DNA from 3 places in the Enterococcus sp. AZ196 genome. Region 2 is predicted to be linked to each of the others. Evidence: predicted binding sites of a transcription regulator. Region 2 holds the regulator's gene; each other region holds the start of a gene.

Region 1 (5,091 bases), 710 kb from region 2:
CGCACTTAAATCAATTGCGAAAAATATTGAGTGGATCTATAAGGGAAGCCCTTGGAGCGGTGGGGAAGATATTGCAGGTGATATCATTTTTTGGGCATTGCGCGATGCAGCGGCACAGGCTGGTTACTATAAGGATGGGAAGAAGACCGAAGAGTTCTGGTCAAAAGTGGATTCGGAATTGTCGTCAGCCTATAGAAAGGGACAATTGAAGCAAAAGAAAGAGATTTATTTAACGGCTACTGGCGACGGAAAGTTAAGAAAAGACTTGCCGCTAGTTGGTGAGTTTATGAAAAGCGGATTTGACTATAATGTTTTTTATAAAAACTATAGCCAGGGAGCAGACGTAACACTGGGGCCGAAAGAGGATGTAGGAAAAGCAGAAAAACTACTAAAGCATTCGTTTAAAGAGAATTGGCAAGATATCAATCTTCCGCTAACTGAATCACCCAAAGTTGTGAAATCCGCAAAAATTTCTAATCGTATTATCCAGCTTTATCGCGATATCACACCGGTTTGGTTAGGATTTTGCGCTTTAGGCTTTTTGATTATTTTAATAGGAAGTCTTTTTTCAAAAGCGCAATTAAAAACCTTTCGAGGAATGCTGCTGATACTTTTGGGTCTAGTATTGTCGTATTTGATTTTCTTGATCGGTGTTTCATGGTTTTGTTCATGGGCACCGGAGCGAAAAGACATGTTTATGATGATTTATACCGGGGCTGGAGTACCAGTCGTTCAGTGGATTGAAGTTATGGCTTTTGTAGGAATTGTCCAATTACCAATCATTGCTAAAAAGATAAATAAAAAAAATAGTTGAAGCTATTTCGGCTTCAACTATTTTTTGTTATTGACATTTCAATTAAACCAGGTGACTCTAAATAAGAGATATTGGTGAAATCGTAAGTATCTTCATCCAGTTTTCGTTTGAAATATTTATGTACAAAATCTACTTCCGATGGCTGGATGTTTCGATTGTCATTCTTTAAAACAATCTCCGCATGTTTATAGGCATCGGTATAAATTACGGTAGTATTACCGATCGTATAGACCTTTATCATATTTGCATCAGTGTTCTCCAACTGATTATAAACCATCTGTGAATGGCTGTTCGTGACGTTGATAAGTTTCATCCGAAACACCTTCTTCCTTAACCTTACTTCATAATGTAATTATATAAGAAAGATTAAGAAAAAAGAAGGATGTTGCTCATTTTAATTAGAAGATTTAAATGATAGATCCATAAAAAAGATTCCCGTTTTAAGTTTTAAACGGGAATCTTTTTTTACTAGTCTTTATCTTCTTTTGCTAAGCGCTCCGGCTTTGATGTAATGACGATATGATCCTCTTTATCAAGTTTGGCTTTGAGATCTGTAATAGTAGGGTGATCGAGATAGAATTCTGCGATACCATCCTCAATATTTTCTTGGATTGTCCGACGAAGAGGACGGGCTCCCATAGCAGGATCATAGCCTAGGTCAACTAACTTTTCCTTCACATTACTTGGAACATCAATATGAAGTTTTTGCGAAGCCAACATATCATTAACATCATCCAGCATCAAGGAAACAATGTTCATTAAGTTTTCTTTTGATAATGGACTAAATTCAATGATACCGTCAAAACGGTTTAAGAATTCTGGTGCAAAGAAATCTTTTAACTGACCAAGAACAGAGCGTGTAATTCCTTCTCTTGCCGCACCAAAACCAACATTGGCTTCGATTTTACCAGTACCTGCGTTACTAGTCATGATGATAATTGTATCCTTAAAGCTGACCGTACGACCTTGTGAATCAGTCAAGCGACCGTCATCAAGAATTTGCAAGAACATGTGCAGCACATCTGGATGAGCTTTTTCAATTTCATCCAGCAAAATCAAACTATATGGATGGCGACGAACTTGTTCCGTCAATTGACCAGCTTCTTCATACCCAACATAGCCTGGGGGCGAACCAATCAATTTAGAGACGCTGTGTTTTTCCATGTATTCACTCATATCGAAACGAATCATAGAATCGCTTGATCCAAACAGCTCTTCAGCTAATTGACGAGCTAGTTCTGTTTTACCAACACCTGTGGGTCCAACAAACAAGAAGGAACCAATTGGCCGGTTTTTCTTATTTAAACCAACCCGATTACGGCGAATTGCTTTGGCTACTTTGTCGACAGCTTCATCTTGCCCGATAACATGCTGCTTCAAATCGACAGCGAGATTCTTCAACTGTGTTTGTTCCTTTTCTTTTAATTCACCAACAGGAATACCGGTCCGTTTTTCAACGATTTTTTCCATATCCTTTTCGGTAATTATCGGTGTTTCTTCATCAGTCAACTGACGGTCTTTCATTTTTTGCAGTTTATTGATTTGATCACGGTAATAAGCCGCCTTTTCAAAATCCTCTTCTTTAGAAGCTTGCGATTTTTGCTGTTCGGCTTCTGCTAATTTCTTATCAATCGTTTTTGGATCAACGATTTGGATTGTTAGGTTTTTCTTCGAACCGGTCTCATCTAATAAATCAATCGCCTTATCAGGTAAGAAGCGATCTTGGATATAACGATTCGAAAGTTCAGCAGCAGCTTTGATGGCTTCATCGGTATATTTCACATGATGATAATCTTCATAGCGAGGCTGCAGGCCCTTCAAAATTTCAATTGTTTCTTGGACAGAAGGTTCTTCAACACGAACCGGCTGCATCCGACGCTCTAAAGCTGCGTCCTTTTCAATGATGCGGTATTCATTTAAAGTTGTGGCACCAACCATCTGCAGCTCACCTCGAGCCAATGCTGGCTTCAAAATATTACCAGCATCCATGTTGCCGTCACCAGCAGCACCAGCACCTACGATTTCGTGAACTTCATCAATGAAAAGAATAATATTTTCTGCCTGACGAATTTCTTCGATCAGCTTTTGCATCCGTTCTTCAAATTGTCCGCGAATCCCTGTACCTTGAACAAGAGAAGCGACATCTAAACGAATAACTTCCTTATCCATTAGCTTTTGTGGAACGTCGCCATCTACGATTTTTTGAGCCAGACCTTCCACAACTGCTGTTTTACCAACACCGGGTTCTCCAATTAGAACCGGATTATTTTTCGTACGACGATTTAAAATTTCGATGACGCGTTGAATTTCATCATCACGTCCTACAACCGGATCAATATTTCCTTCACGAGCTTGACCAGTAATATTGATACCATACTCATCTAATAGCCCGCCACCGCCATTTCCGCGAGGGGGTTGATTGTTTATACCATTTCCACCACCGAACTGCGTTGGTGGTGTTTGATCTGCTGCTCCTTGTCGTTGTTGCATTTGCTGTGACATTGAGCGGAACAAATCATCTAGACTTCCAAAACCAAAAGGATCATTTCCTGCCATTTGCGGCGCACCTCCAGCTTGATTCTTTAATTTTTGATAGCAACTTTGACAATAATCCAACTGCTTTCGTTGTCCATTGACATTTGCGTATAAATGAATCGTTGCTTCATTTTCGTGACAATTTTGGCAAAGCATATTTTTCACCCTTTCAATAGTTGATTGTTTCTTCCATTGTACATCGAGTAAGCGAATCTCGTAAAAAGATACGCTGATCAGTTGTTTGACTTTCACTGACCTTAAGAATAATTATAGCGAGATTTTTAAGAAAAGCAAACAGTTTGTTTCAAAAATTAGCAAACTAACCACGAGAGTGCTAAAAGATGATTGGTTTTGCATATTTGTACTAAGTTGTTGTTATGGAAAAAAATATGAAAACAAACTAAATCAATAACTAGCTCCATTAAACTAGATATTTTAAGAAAGGGCATACATTTCACAAGAATAATTCGACTAAAATTGTTGTATCCACTGCAAAAAAATGGTAATCTAAGAAAATGAAGGGCTCAAAATGATGTATGTTATTACTAAAGCCCTAACATAAAAAAACATTTTTTTTTATAAAGGAGAACGGTCAATATGGAAAAAAAAGATTTTCACGTAGTAGCAGAAACAGGGATTCATGCACGTCCTGCAACTTTATTAGTGCAAGCTGCAAGCAAATTTAACTCTGATATTAACTTAGAGTATAAAGGAAAATCAGTTAACCTTAAATCAATCATGGGCGTTATGTCTCTAGGTGTTGGCCAAGGGTCTGACGTTGTTATCTCTGCTGAAGGTGCTGATGAAAAAGAAGCAATGGAAGCTATTGTAGAAACAATGAAAAAGGAAGGATTATCTGAATAATGGTTGAACTACTAAAAGGTATTGCCGCAAGTGACGGAGTTGCCGTTGCGAAAGCTTATCTGCTAGTACAACCGGATTTATCTTTCAAACAAAATAATGTAGAAGACATTGCTGCCGAAGAAAAGCGTTTAGACGACGCTTTGGCGGCTTCTTCTGCTGAATTAGAAAAAATTCGGGATAAAGCAGCGAAAAGCTTAGGTGAAGAAGAAGCACAAGTTTTTGATGCTCATTTAATGGTTCTTTCAGATCCAGAAATGATTGGTCAAATCAAACAACATATTCAAGATAATAAAGTGAACGCTGAAAGTTCGCTTAAAGAAGTTACTGATATGTATATCGGCATGTTCGAGGCGATGGATGATAACGCTTATATGCAAGAACGTGCAGCAGATATTCGTGACGTTACAAAACGTGTAATGGCACATCTATTAGGCGTGTCTTTACCTGATCCATCAATGATCGATGAAGAAGTTGTCGTTGTGGCGCATGACTTGACTCCAAGTGATACAGCACAATTAGATAAAAACTTTGTAAAAGCTTTTGTTACTGATATTGGCGGACGTACGTCTCACTCAGCAATCATGGCACGATCATTAGAGATTCCAGCAATTGTTGGTACAAAAGAAATTACTTCAAAAGCCAAAGAAGGCGACGTACTTGCGGTTAACGGTATCACTGGTGAAACAATTGTAAACCCAACTGACGAGCAAGCAGCTGAATATAAACAAGCTGGCGAAGCATACGCGACGCAAAAAGCAGAATGGGAAAAACTAAAAGATGCTGAAACAGTTACCGCTGATGGCAAGCATTTTGAATTAGCAGCAAATATCGGTACACCAAAAGATCTTGAAGGTGTTCACAATAATGGCGCTGAAGCG
Region 2 (5,091 bases):
ACCATCGTAGGACTGCCAAAACTATTATTGATCAGAGGTTTTGGTACACGAGCTTTCTTAATTGATGTTGTTCCATTGTCTTTTTCACATGTGCAACACTTGTACGCATGCTGGTGAAATAAATTTTTTTCAATATGAGCAGGAATAAATAGAGGTTCTTCACGGACGACGGTGGAGCCAATTTCAGTCATGTGAGTACCACAGGCATCACAAAGACAGTCTTCACCCTCCAAATAATAGTGAAGATGGTTTGCGGGTAAGTGGGCAAGCGACAAGGCTTTTTTTCCTTTTGTCTTTTTCCGTCTAAAGCTCTTTACCTCAATCAATTCCTGGCTTTCCTGACCAGTCTGCTCTGGTTCCTTAAAAGGGTCTGTATCAAATAAATTTGTTTGCCCATCGACAGATGGCGTATCTTCTTTTTTTCGTCCATACATCTGACGCTGCATCGCGAATAGCTGTTCTTGAAGGTACTGATTTTGTTCAAGGACGAGTTCAAATTGTTCAGTCATTTCTTGGAGACGCTTCTCCAGTTTCTTGTTATCCAAAAGAAGCTGATTTCCCTTTTTAGTCAATCATTTACACCTCCACGCTTGATATCACCTGTTATTATTATACCATTTCTGACGACAAAAAAGTAGTAGAAATCGCATAAAACCAACGTTTCTACTACTTCAATAGAAGGCACCCTTGGTGCTGGAATGAATGGTTTTCTTCTCTTCGATCGAAAAGCCTATAAGCAGTCGCTTCAATTGCCGAACATCTAATTTCTTCATTTCTGAAGAGTTTTTCGGCCATTGAAGCCGACCATTTTCAAATCGTTTGTACAATAATAAAAAGCCATCACCTTCCCAGTAAAGTGCCTTGAAGCGGTCTGGTTTTGAGCCACAAAACAGAAAGAGCGAGTGATCGAAAACATCGAGTTGATATGTTTCTGTGACAAAGGCCGCAAGTCCATCGATTCCTTTTCGAAGATCGGTTTTCCCACAAACGATAAAGATATTAGGTACGTGAGTGAAGTCGAGAAGCATGGATGCTCAGCTCCTTCATGATTGTAGCTAAAATATATTTATCCGTTCCATTGTAAATATAGGCTTCGGCTTGGCCTAATTTTACACGAGCAGCGAGTTTCGATTTTGCGGGAGCAGTGGGTGCCATTGGTGGATTTCGATCCACGATCTGAATGGGCACAATCTCTTTTTTCTCCATTTGGAACACCTCCTGTAGTTGATATAGTAAGTTTAGCAGTCGGCGAAGGAGAAAACGAGACGCCTTATTATCTGACGCTTACGTAAATAATGATTATTGTGGTAGAATACCTGTTATTACTATTTATATAGAAGAAAGAGGAACAACATGGCAGAATCAACTTCAGCGTACATCCATATACCGTTTTGTGAGCACATCTGTTACTACTGCGACTTCAATAAAGTTTTTCTTGAGGGTCAACCCGTAGATGAATATATTGAAGCGGTGCTTAAAGAAGCACGATTGGCTTTAATTCAAAATCCAGTTAATAAAATGGAGACGCTCTATATTGGAGGAGGCACACCAACATCGTTGAATGCAAGACAACTTGACAGCTTGCTAAGCGGCCTGCGTGAAATTTTACCTTATAAAGAGGGCGAGTTCACGGTTGAGGCAAATCCAGGCGATCTCACGGGAGATAAATTGAATGTTATGAAAAACTATGGTGTCAATCGTCTATCGATGGGTGTTCAAACGTTTGATGATCGATTATTGAAAAAAATTGGTCGTAAACATACTGCAAAAGATGTTTACGAAACGATTCGTTTATTAGAGGAAAAAGATTTTCAGAATGTAACGATTGACTTGATTTATGCTTTGCCAGGGCAGACTTTGGAGAGTTTCCGAGATACCGTGACGCGAGCGTTGACATTAGATTTACCCCACTATGCGCTATATTCATTAATATTGGAAAATCAAACGATGTTCATGAATTGGGTTCGTCGAGGTAAGATGCAGTTGCCAGAGCAGGACTTAGAAGCGCAGATGTATGCAGAAACGATTGAAACGATGGAAAAAAATGGACGTATGCAATATGAAATTAGTAATTTTGCCAAACCTGGTTTTGAAAGTCAACATAACCTCGTTTATTGGGACAATCGGAATTATTTTGGACTTGGTGCGGGAGCGAGCGGTTATATTGGAAATCGGCGGTATAAAAATCGTGGTCCTATTCAGCATTATTTAAAAGCATTGAGTGAAGGAAATTTACCAACGCTCGAAGAAGAATTATTAACTCAAAAAGAACAAATTGAGGAAGAGATGTTTTTAGGCTTAAGAAAAATTTTAGGAGTAGAAAAGGCGAAATTCATGAAACGATTTGGTCGAAGCTTAACGGATGTCTATGGAGAAGTTATTACTGACTTGAAAGAGCAAAACCTTTTAGCAGAGACAGATTCGCGAGTCTTTTTAACAAAAGATGGATTATTTCGAGGAAATGATGTTTTCGAAAAATTTTTATTGCAGAAGAACGATTAGCACTCTTGGTACGAGAGTGCTAATTTTTTGTATTTTTCCCTTGACTTATAAGACAGATGTGGTATATTAATAATCGAGTTAGCACTTAAAAAGAAAGAGTGCTAACTAAAGGATGAGAAGAATGTTAACGGAAAGACAAAAACTGATTCTCAGCTTAATCATCCAAGACTTTACCAACACAGGACAGCCAGTTGGATCAAAAAGTTTAATGGAAGAAGGCGTAAAAGCAAGTTCCGCAACTATTCGTAATGACATGAAAGCTTTAGAAGAGGTAGGTCTGCTAGAGAAGACCCATTCTTCATCAGGAAGGATTCCTTCGGCTTTAGGTTATCGTTATTTTGTGGACCACCTATTAACGCCAGCAAAGGTGAGTAATCAAGAAGTAGATCAGATACGCAGATCGTTAAAGAAAGATATCCATGAAATTGATGATATCATTCAGCAATCTGCAAAAATACTTTCACAAGTTACTAGCTATACGGCGTTTTCGCTAGGTCCTGAAATGAAAGATCGGACATTGACTGGTTTTCGGATTGTTCCATTAAACGATCGTCAAATTTTGGCGATCATTGTTACAGACAAGGGAAACGTTGAGAGCCAAGTTTTTCGTATACCTGAAAATGTTGACAGTCAGGATTTGGAAAAAATGGTTCGTATCATCAATGATCGTTTGGTAGGGCAGCCGTTAATTAATGTCTACCAAAAATTGAGAACGGAAATTCCAATGATCTTACATCGCTATTTTCAAACGACCGAAGGAATTAGTCATTTGTTTGATGTCATTTTGAATGACGCCTTTGAGGACAAGGTTTTTGTAAGCGGACGAATGAATATATTGAATTTCAATCCGGATCAAGATGTTAATCATGTCAAATCTATGTACTCATTGATGCAAAATTCCGGTGAACTGACGCAGTTGCTGTTGCCATCTGATAATAGCATTCACGTTAGAATTGGAACGGAGATGGGGAATGATTTGTTTGATCAATTAAGTATGATTCAGGCGAATTATGAAATTCGTGGACACGGACGAGGCACCATTGCATTACTGGGTCCAACATCAATGCCGTATTCAAAAATTTTTGGCCTATTGGAAGTTTTTCGATATGAGTTAACAAATGCATTGGATGATTATTATCGTTCTTTGGATTTGTATCACTAGAAACGATTCCTAAAAAGAAAGGAAGTACGCGTAGTGGCAGAAGAGAAGAAGCAAGAAGAAGTAGAAAAAACTAAAGCTGAGGACAATGAAACAACAGATAAAGTTGTAGAAAACGAATCAGCAGAAATTGAAGCGGAAGAAATCGACATCCCAGAAATTTCAGAGGTAGAAGAATTGACCAAAAAGTTCAATGAAATGGAAGATAAGTTCTTGCGAGCTCGTGCTGAGATCGCGAATATGTCTAACCGCAACAAAAATGAACGAGAACAATTAGTTCGTTACCGTTCACAAGATCTTGGAAAGAAATTATTGACCTCGATCGACAACTTAGAAAGAGCCTTGGCGACCGAAGTAACAGACGATCAAGGTGCCAGCCTGAAAAAAGGTGTTGAAATGGTTCTTGAGAGTTTGACGGTTGCCTTGAAAGAAGAAGGAATTACAGAAATCAAGGCTGAAGGCGAAAGCTTTGATCCTAATCTGCATCAAGCAGTTCAAACTGTACCAGCAGATAATGATCATAAAGCTGATACAATCGTCAATGTATTACAAAAAGGGTACCAACTTCACGATCGCGTGTTGCGTCCAGCAATGGTGATCGTAGCTCAATAATAAACATCTAATTAAACTAAACATATATGAAAAAGGAGATTTTCAACTATGAGTAAAATTATCGGTATTGACTTAGGTACAACTAACTCAGCAGTCGCTGTCTTAGAAGGCGGAGAAGCTAAAATTATTACAAATCCAGAAGGAAATCGTACAACACCATCTGTTGTTTCATTTAAAAATGGCGAAATCCAAGTCGGTGAAGTAGCAAAACGTCAAGCAGTTACAAACCCACATACGATTTCATCAATCAAACGTCACATGGGTGAAGCTGGATATAAAGTAGAAGCAGACGGCAAAAACTATACACCGCAAGAAATTTCTGCGATGGTATTACAATACATCAAAGGTTTCGCTGAAGATTACTTAGGGGAAAAAGTTGAAAAAGCAGTTATCACTGTGCCTGCTTACTTCAATGACTCACAACGTCAAGCAACAAAAGACGCTGGTAAAATCGCTGGTTTAGAAGTTGAACGGATCGTCAATGAACCAACTGCTGCAGCTTTAGCTTACGGCTTAGATAAAACAGATAAAGATGAAAAAATCTTAGTATTTGACCTTGGTGGTGGTACTTTCGACGTTTCTATTCTTGAATTAGGAGACGGGGTCTTCGATGTATTATCGACTGCAGGAGATAACAGCCTAGGTGGAGATGACTTTGATAATAAGATCATTGATTACTTAGTTGCTGATTTCAAACAAGCAAACGGCATTGATTTATCTAAAGATAAAATGGCTATGCAACGTTTGAAAGACGCTGCTGAAAAAGCGAAAAAGGACTTATCCGGTGTTAGCTCAACTCAAATTAGCTTGCCATTTAT
Region 3 (5,091 bases), 2.8 Mb from region 2:
ATCGAAGGCCGTGTATAAGCACCCATTGAAAAATGGAAGTAGTCCGGCTGCAGCTCTGCAAGCGTATTCAATAAATACATCGTATCTTCGAAATGAATACCAGGCTCTTCCAACTCTTCAGGCGAGAAGCGATACCCGATGATAAAGTTTTCAGCCTCTTGTTCTTCGACTACCCGTTGAACCTCTTTCATGACTTCTACTGGGAACTTCGCTCGTTTTTCACGACTTCCGCCCCATTGATCTTCTCTGCGATTCGAATGAGGAGAAAAGAATTGTTGTAGAATGAAGGTATTCGCCCCGTGAATCTCTACACCGTCAAATCCTGCTTCGATCGCACGACGAGTCGCATCACCGAACATCGTAATCATTTCTAAAATTTGTTCTTCAGTCATTTCACGAGGTACAGGTGCATTTGGACGCAATGCGGCGACTGGACTCGCAGAAATCGGGGTTGCACCACCATTAATTTCCGGCCAAGCCATTCGACCAGCATGATAGATCTGCATGATTGCTTTTGAACCCTTTGCTTTGATTGCAGCAGCTAACTCGGTCAAACCTGCTACTTTTTTATCTGTATCTACTCCTAAAGCGCCAGGAAAGCCGCGCCCTTTGTCCTCAACAAAGCAGCTTTCTACAATAACTGCGGCTGCATCACCAGAACGAAACGCATAATAATCAATGATTTGCTGAGTAATCTCCCCATCATAAAAAGCCGATTGAGTCGTCATTGGCGACATAAATAAGCGATTCTTAAAACTGGCACCGGATGCTAATGGAATCTCATCGAATAAATTTCTTAACATGTGGTTCTCCTTTCAAAATGAACACCTTATTCATCAAAAACTTTTGATATGTAACAACTTTCACATAAGTGGCGAAACAAACGACTAACTTTAAACTTTTCTATGTTCCAGATTCACGTTCGCTGCTCTAAGAGTGTCTAATCATTTCTTTGCTAATTTGTGAACAAGGAATTCTACTTCCTTCTTACGCTCATTGTAAGAAATTTAATCGATAAATTCCAATAGTTTATTTATATGAAATCGATAAGTTTTATTTATGTATCCGCCCATTGCTAATGTCCAATGGACGAAAAAAAGACCGTGACATGAAAATCACGATCTTTCTTATTGAATTTCAAAGCGCCGATAAAGCTAGGCTTTCTATTACATCATGCCGCCCATCATTGATGGATCCATTGCTGGTGCAGCGGCAGCTCCACCTTCAACAGGTTTGTCAGCAACAACTGCTTCAGTTGTTAATAACAACGCAGAAACAGATGCGGCATTTTGTAAAGCTGAACGAGTAACTTTAGTTGGGTCAACGATACCAGTGTCGATCATATTTACATACTCACCAGTTGCGGCATTGAACCCTGTACCATGATCAGCATTTTTCAATTTGTCAATTACTACAGATCCTTCAAAACCTGCATTTTCAGCAATTTGACGCACAGGTTCTTCTAAAGCACGTACAACAATTTTAATACCAGTAGCTGCATCGCCTTCAGCGTTTAATTCAGAAACTTTCTTAATGACGTTCACTAATGCTGTACCACCACCAGAAACGATTCCTTCTTCAACAGCGGCGCGTGTTGAATTCAAGGCATCTTCAATCCGTAGTTTTAATTCTTTCAATTCTGTTTCAGTAGCCGCACCTACTTTAACTACAGCCACACCACCAGCAAGTTTAGCTAGGCGTTCTTGTAATTTTTCACGGTCGAAGTCAGAAGTTGTTTCACCGATTTGGCGTTTGATCATTTCAACCCGATCAGTCAAAGCTGCTTTGTCTCCAGCGCCTTCAACAATCGTAGTATTGTCTTTGTCTACAACAACTTTGCCAGCAGTACCTAAGTTTTCGATCGTTGCTTCTTTAAGATCTAAACCAAGGTCTTCTGTAATAACAGTAGCGCCAGTCAAAATTGCAATATCTTCAAGCATGGCTTTACGACGATCACCAAAACCAGGTGCTTTAACTGCCACCACATTGAATGTTCCGCGAATCTTGTTCAAGACTAAGGTTGGTAATGCTTCACCGTCTACATCATCAGCGATGATTAATAATGAACGAGATTGTTGCAGAACTTGTTCCAACAACGGTAAGATGTCTTGAATGTTTGAAATTTTCTTGTCAGTAATCAAGATATATGGATTTTCTAAAGCAGCTTCCATTTTATCATTATCAGTCACCATGTATTGAGATAGGTAACCACGATCAAATTGCATTCCTTCAACTACATCTAATTCAGTATCGATCCCTTTTGATTCTTCAATAGTAATAACACCATCGTTACCAACTTTTTCCATGGCTTCGGCGATCAATTTGCCGACTTCTTCACTACCTGAAGAAACAGCCGCAACTTGTGCAATAGCGTCCTTTGAATCTACTTCTTTAGAAATATTGTGTAATTCTTCAACTGCAGCTTTTGTTGCTAATTCGATTCCGCGGCGAATTCCCATTGGATTTGCTCCAGCAGTTACGTTTTTCAAGCCTTCGCGGACGATTGCTTGAGTAAGAACTGTCGCTGTTGTTGTACCGTCACCAGCAATATCATTGGTTTTAGAAGCAACTTCAGAAACAAGTTTTGCTCCCATGTTTTCAAAATGATCCTCCAGTTCGATATCTTTTGCGATAGTCACTCCATCATTAGTAATCAATGGTGAACCATAGGATTTTTCTAAAACAACGTTACGTCCTTTAGGTCCTAATGTTACTTTTACTGTATCAGCTAATTTGTCTACACCGCGTAGCATTGCCGCACGCGCATCTTCAGAAAATTTAATATCTTTTGCCATGATTCTTTCACCTCATTATTTTTTTATTCAACGATTGCCATAATATCTTTTGCAGCGATAATCAAGTATTCACTGCCTTCATATTTCACTTCTGTACCAGAATATTTTTCAAACATTACCATATCACCAACAGCTACTGGCATTGGACTTTTTTGACCGTTTTCCAGCACATTGCCTTCACCGACAGCCACAACTTTCGCTGTTTGTGGTTTTTCTTTTGCTGCAGAAGCTAAGACTAGGCCTCCAACTGTTTTTTCTTCTTCTTGAGTAACTTCAAGAATGACACGATCACCTAATGGTTTTAACACGATAAATCCCTCCAACTAGTAATGATTTTTCAAGTTGTTAGCACTCTATAACTAAGAGTGCTAACTCACAACTCTTATCATACCATTTTTGTTTCTTTTTGCAAGTCCTTCGTCTGCTTTTTTGATTTTTCTTCTACTAAGCTTTTGAATAAAATATGGTATACTTGAGAACAATAAATGTTTAGAAAGGAAAAATAATGAGCGAAAAAAAATATAGCTTTATAACAATCTTTACCTACGGATTAGTTTTATTTTCACCTATAGCTTTTGTTCGTGTATTTCAAGCGAATCCCTCCCAAATCATCCAGCTTACAACACTAGCCTATTTTCTTGGTGCTGCTTTAATGATTGCTTACCGTTTGAAATCACAAACCTTTGATTTGGAAAAACGACAAAAAAAATTACTGATTGCTGTTTTGATTGGAATTGTCGGAATTCCAGCTTCCTTGGTGTTACAAATGATTATTCTGCAAATCGAGCAACGTTTCCTAGGAGAGCCGATTGCTTCGCAAAACACACAGAATATCGTTCAGTTAATTAGGAACAATATGATTTTTATTTTGGCGACAACAATCGCTGGACCTCTCATGGAAGAATTTGTTTTTCGCCGTGCAATTTTCGGTTCATTGGAAAAAAGATTCGGCTTCCTTCTGCCGGCACTTGTCAGTTCACTCCTTTTCGCCTTTGCTCATAATGACGGCCACTATCTATTGTATGCTGGCTTAGGATTCTTATTTTGCGGAATGTATCGTTATACCGGACGCATCTGGACGTCGATGATTACACACGTAGGGATGAATTTATTAGTAATTCTTACTCAATTAGCATTGCAATCCTAAAAAAGAGCAATCTTTTGCTATTTTATTAAAACCTCCTTAGACTAAAGGTACTACTAGTCTAAGGAGGTTTTTTTATGAAAGTAGCAGTTATAGGTGCCACTGGAAATGCTGGATCATTAATTTTAAAAGAAGCTTTGGATCGTCAGCTAGCTGTCACCGCGATCGTACGCCATCCAGAGAAACTTAAGGTAAAAGTACCCATTTTAGTCAAAGACTTGTTTGAATTAACAAAAAAGGATTTAGCGTTCTTTGATGTGGTGGTTGATGCGTTTCGTCCACCAGTTGGCCAAGAAGAAATGCATCAAAGCTCATTGAAACATCTCAGCAATATCTTACAGGGAACAGATACACGTTTGATAGTGGTTGGCGGTGCTTCCTCTTTATTTATCGATGATGAACACCGTATGATTGATGTCTCTGATCCAAAAGCCATTTATTATCCTACAGCTTATAATATGTACCAAGCATTTATAGACTTGAAATCTGTTCCAGAGTTGAAATGGACCTATTTAAGCCCTGCCGCAAACTTTATACCTGATGGTTTGCGCACCGAACATTACAAAATCAGCGATGATCACATGCAAAAAAATTCAGAAGGAAAAAGTGAAATAAGTATGGCAGACTATGCTATTGCTATGGTCGATGAAATCGTTGAACCTAGACACTTAAATCAGCATTTTAGCGTTTATAGTTAATGACCGCTTGTTTTCCACTTTAATTCCAACAGATAAAAAAATGACAAACCTGCCTAAACAGATTTGTCATTTTTTAGATCGCGAATAATTCAGTTGCGCTATCTGGATCGGTATCAAAAATTTGGAACTGATGGTTAACCCCTAGATCATAACGAGTCAGCGTTTCTTCCATCGTCATATGAGCTAACTCTTTCATATTATTTTCTTTACTCAGGTGTCCCAAATAAATGCGTTTAGTTCGATCGCCAAGAATATCAGTCATAACCAGTGCCCCATCATCATTTGACAAATGGCCGCGGTCACCCAAGATCCGCTGCTTCAAGCTCCAAGGGTAAGCCCCCATCCGCAGCATCTCTAAATCATGGTTACTTTCAACTAAGTAAGCATCTGCATCTCGAATCGTTCCTCGAACATGCTCGCTCGCATAGCCAGTATCTGTCAACATCACAAAAGA

The links. Region 2 encodes HrcA, which represses chaperone genes, less so after heat shock. Its sites were predicted from a motif close to TTAGCACTCNNNNNNNNNGAGTGCTAA; they were not measured.
Region 1: a site for HrcA is predicted at 3,661-3,687, ahead of IGI67_RS00930 (ATP-dependent Clp protease ATP-binding subunit). Genes of this name have one in related genera too.
Region 3: a site for HrcA is predicted at 3,141-3,167, ahead of groES (co-chaperone GroES). Genes of this name have one in related genera too.

The regions. Positions count from the first base shown of each region.
Region 1 covers NZ_JBIPAM010000001.1:197,259-202,349, forward strand. Annotated here, with positions in the region: gene IGI67_RS00920 (hypothetical protein) at 1-814, shown strand, start outside; gene IGI67_RS00925 (DUF1827 family protein) at 828-1,127, opposite strand; gene IGI67_RS00930 (ATP-dependent Clp protease ATP-binding subunit) at 1,283-3,505, opposite strand; gene IGI67_RS00935 (phosphocarrier protein HPr) at 3,947-4,213, shown strand; gene ptsP (phosphoenolpyruvate--protein phosphotransferase) at 4,213-5,091, shown strand, end outside.
Region 2 covers NZ_JBIPAM010000001.1:911,678-916,768, reverse strand. Annotated here, with positions in the region: gene tnpC (IS66 family transposase) at 1-572, opposite strand, end outside; gene tnpB (IS66 family insertion sequence element accessory protein TnpB) at 672-1,028, opposite strand; gene IGI67_RS04410 (hypothetical protein) at 1,000-1,206, opposite strand; gene hemW (radical SAM family heme chaperone HemW) at 1,354-2,502, shown strand; gene hrcA (heat-inducible transcriptional repressor HrcA) at 2,624-3,664, shown strand; gene grpE (nucleotide exchange factor GrpE) at 3,698-4,273, shown strand; gene dnaK (molecular chaperone DnaK) at 4,322-5,091, shown strand, end outside.
Region 3 covers NZ_JBIPAM010000001.1:3,677,278-3,682,368, reverse strand. Annotated here, with positions in the region: gene IGI67_RS17680 (FAD-dependent oxidoreductase) at 1-803, opposite strand, end outside; gene groL (chaperonin GroEL) at 1,167-2,795, opposite strand; gene groES (co-chaperone GroES) at 2,819-3,103, opposite strand; gene IGI67_RS17665 (CPBP family intramembrane glutamic endopeptidase) at 3,301-3,942, shown strand; gene IGI67_RS17660 (NAD(P)-dependent oxidoreductase) at 4,017-4,637, shown strand; gene IGI67_RS17655 (MBL fold metallo-hydrolase) at 4,711-5,091, opposite strand, start outside.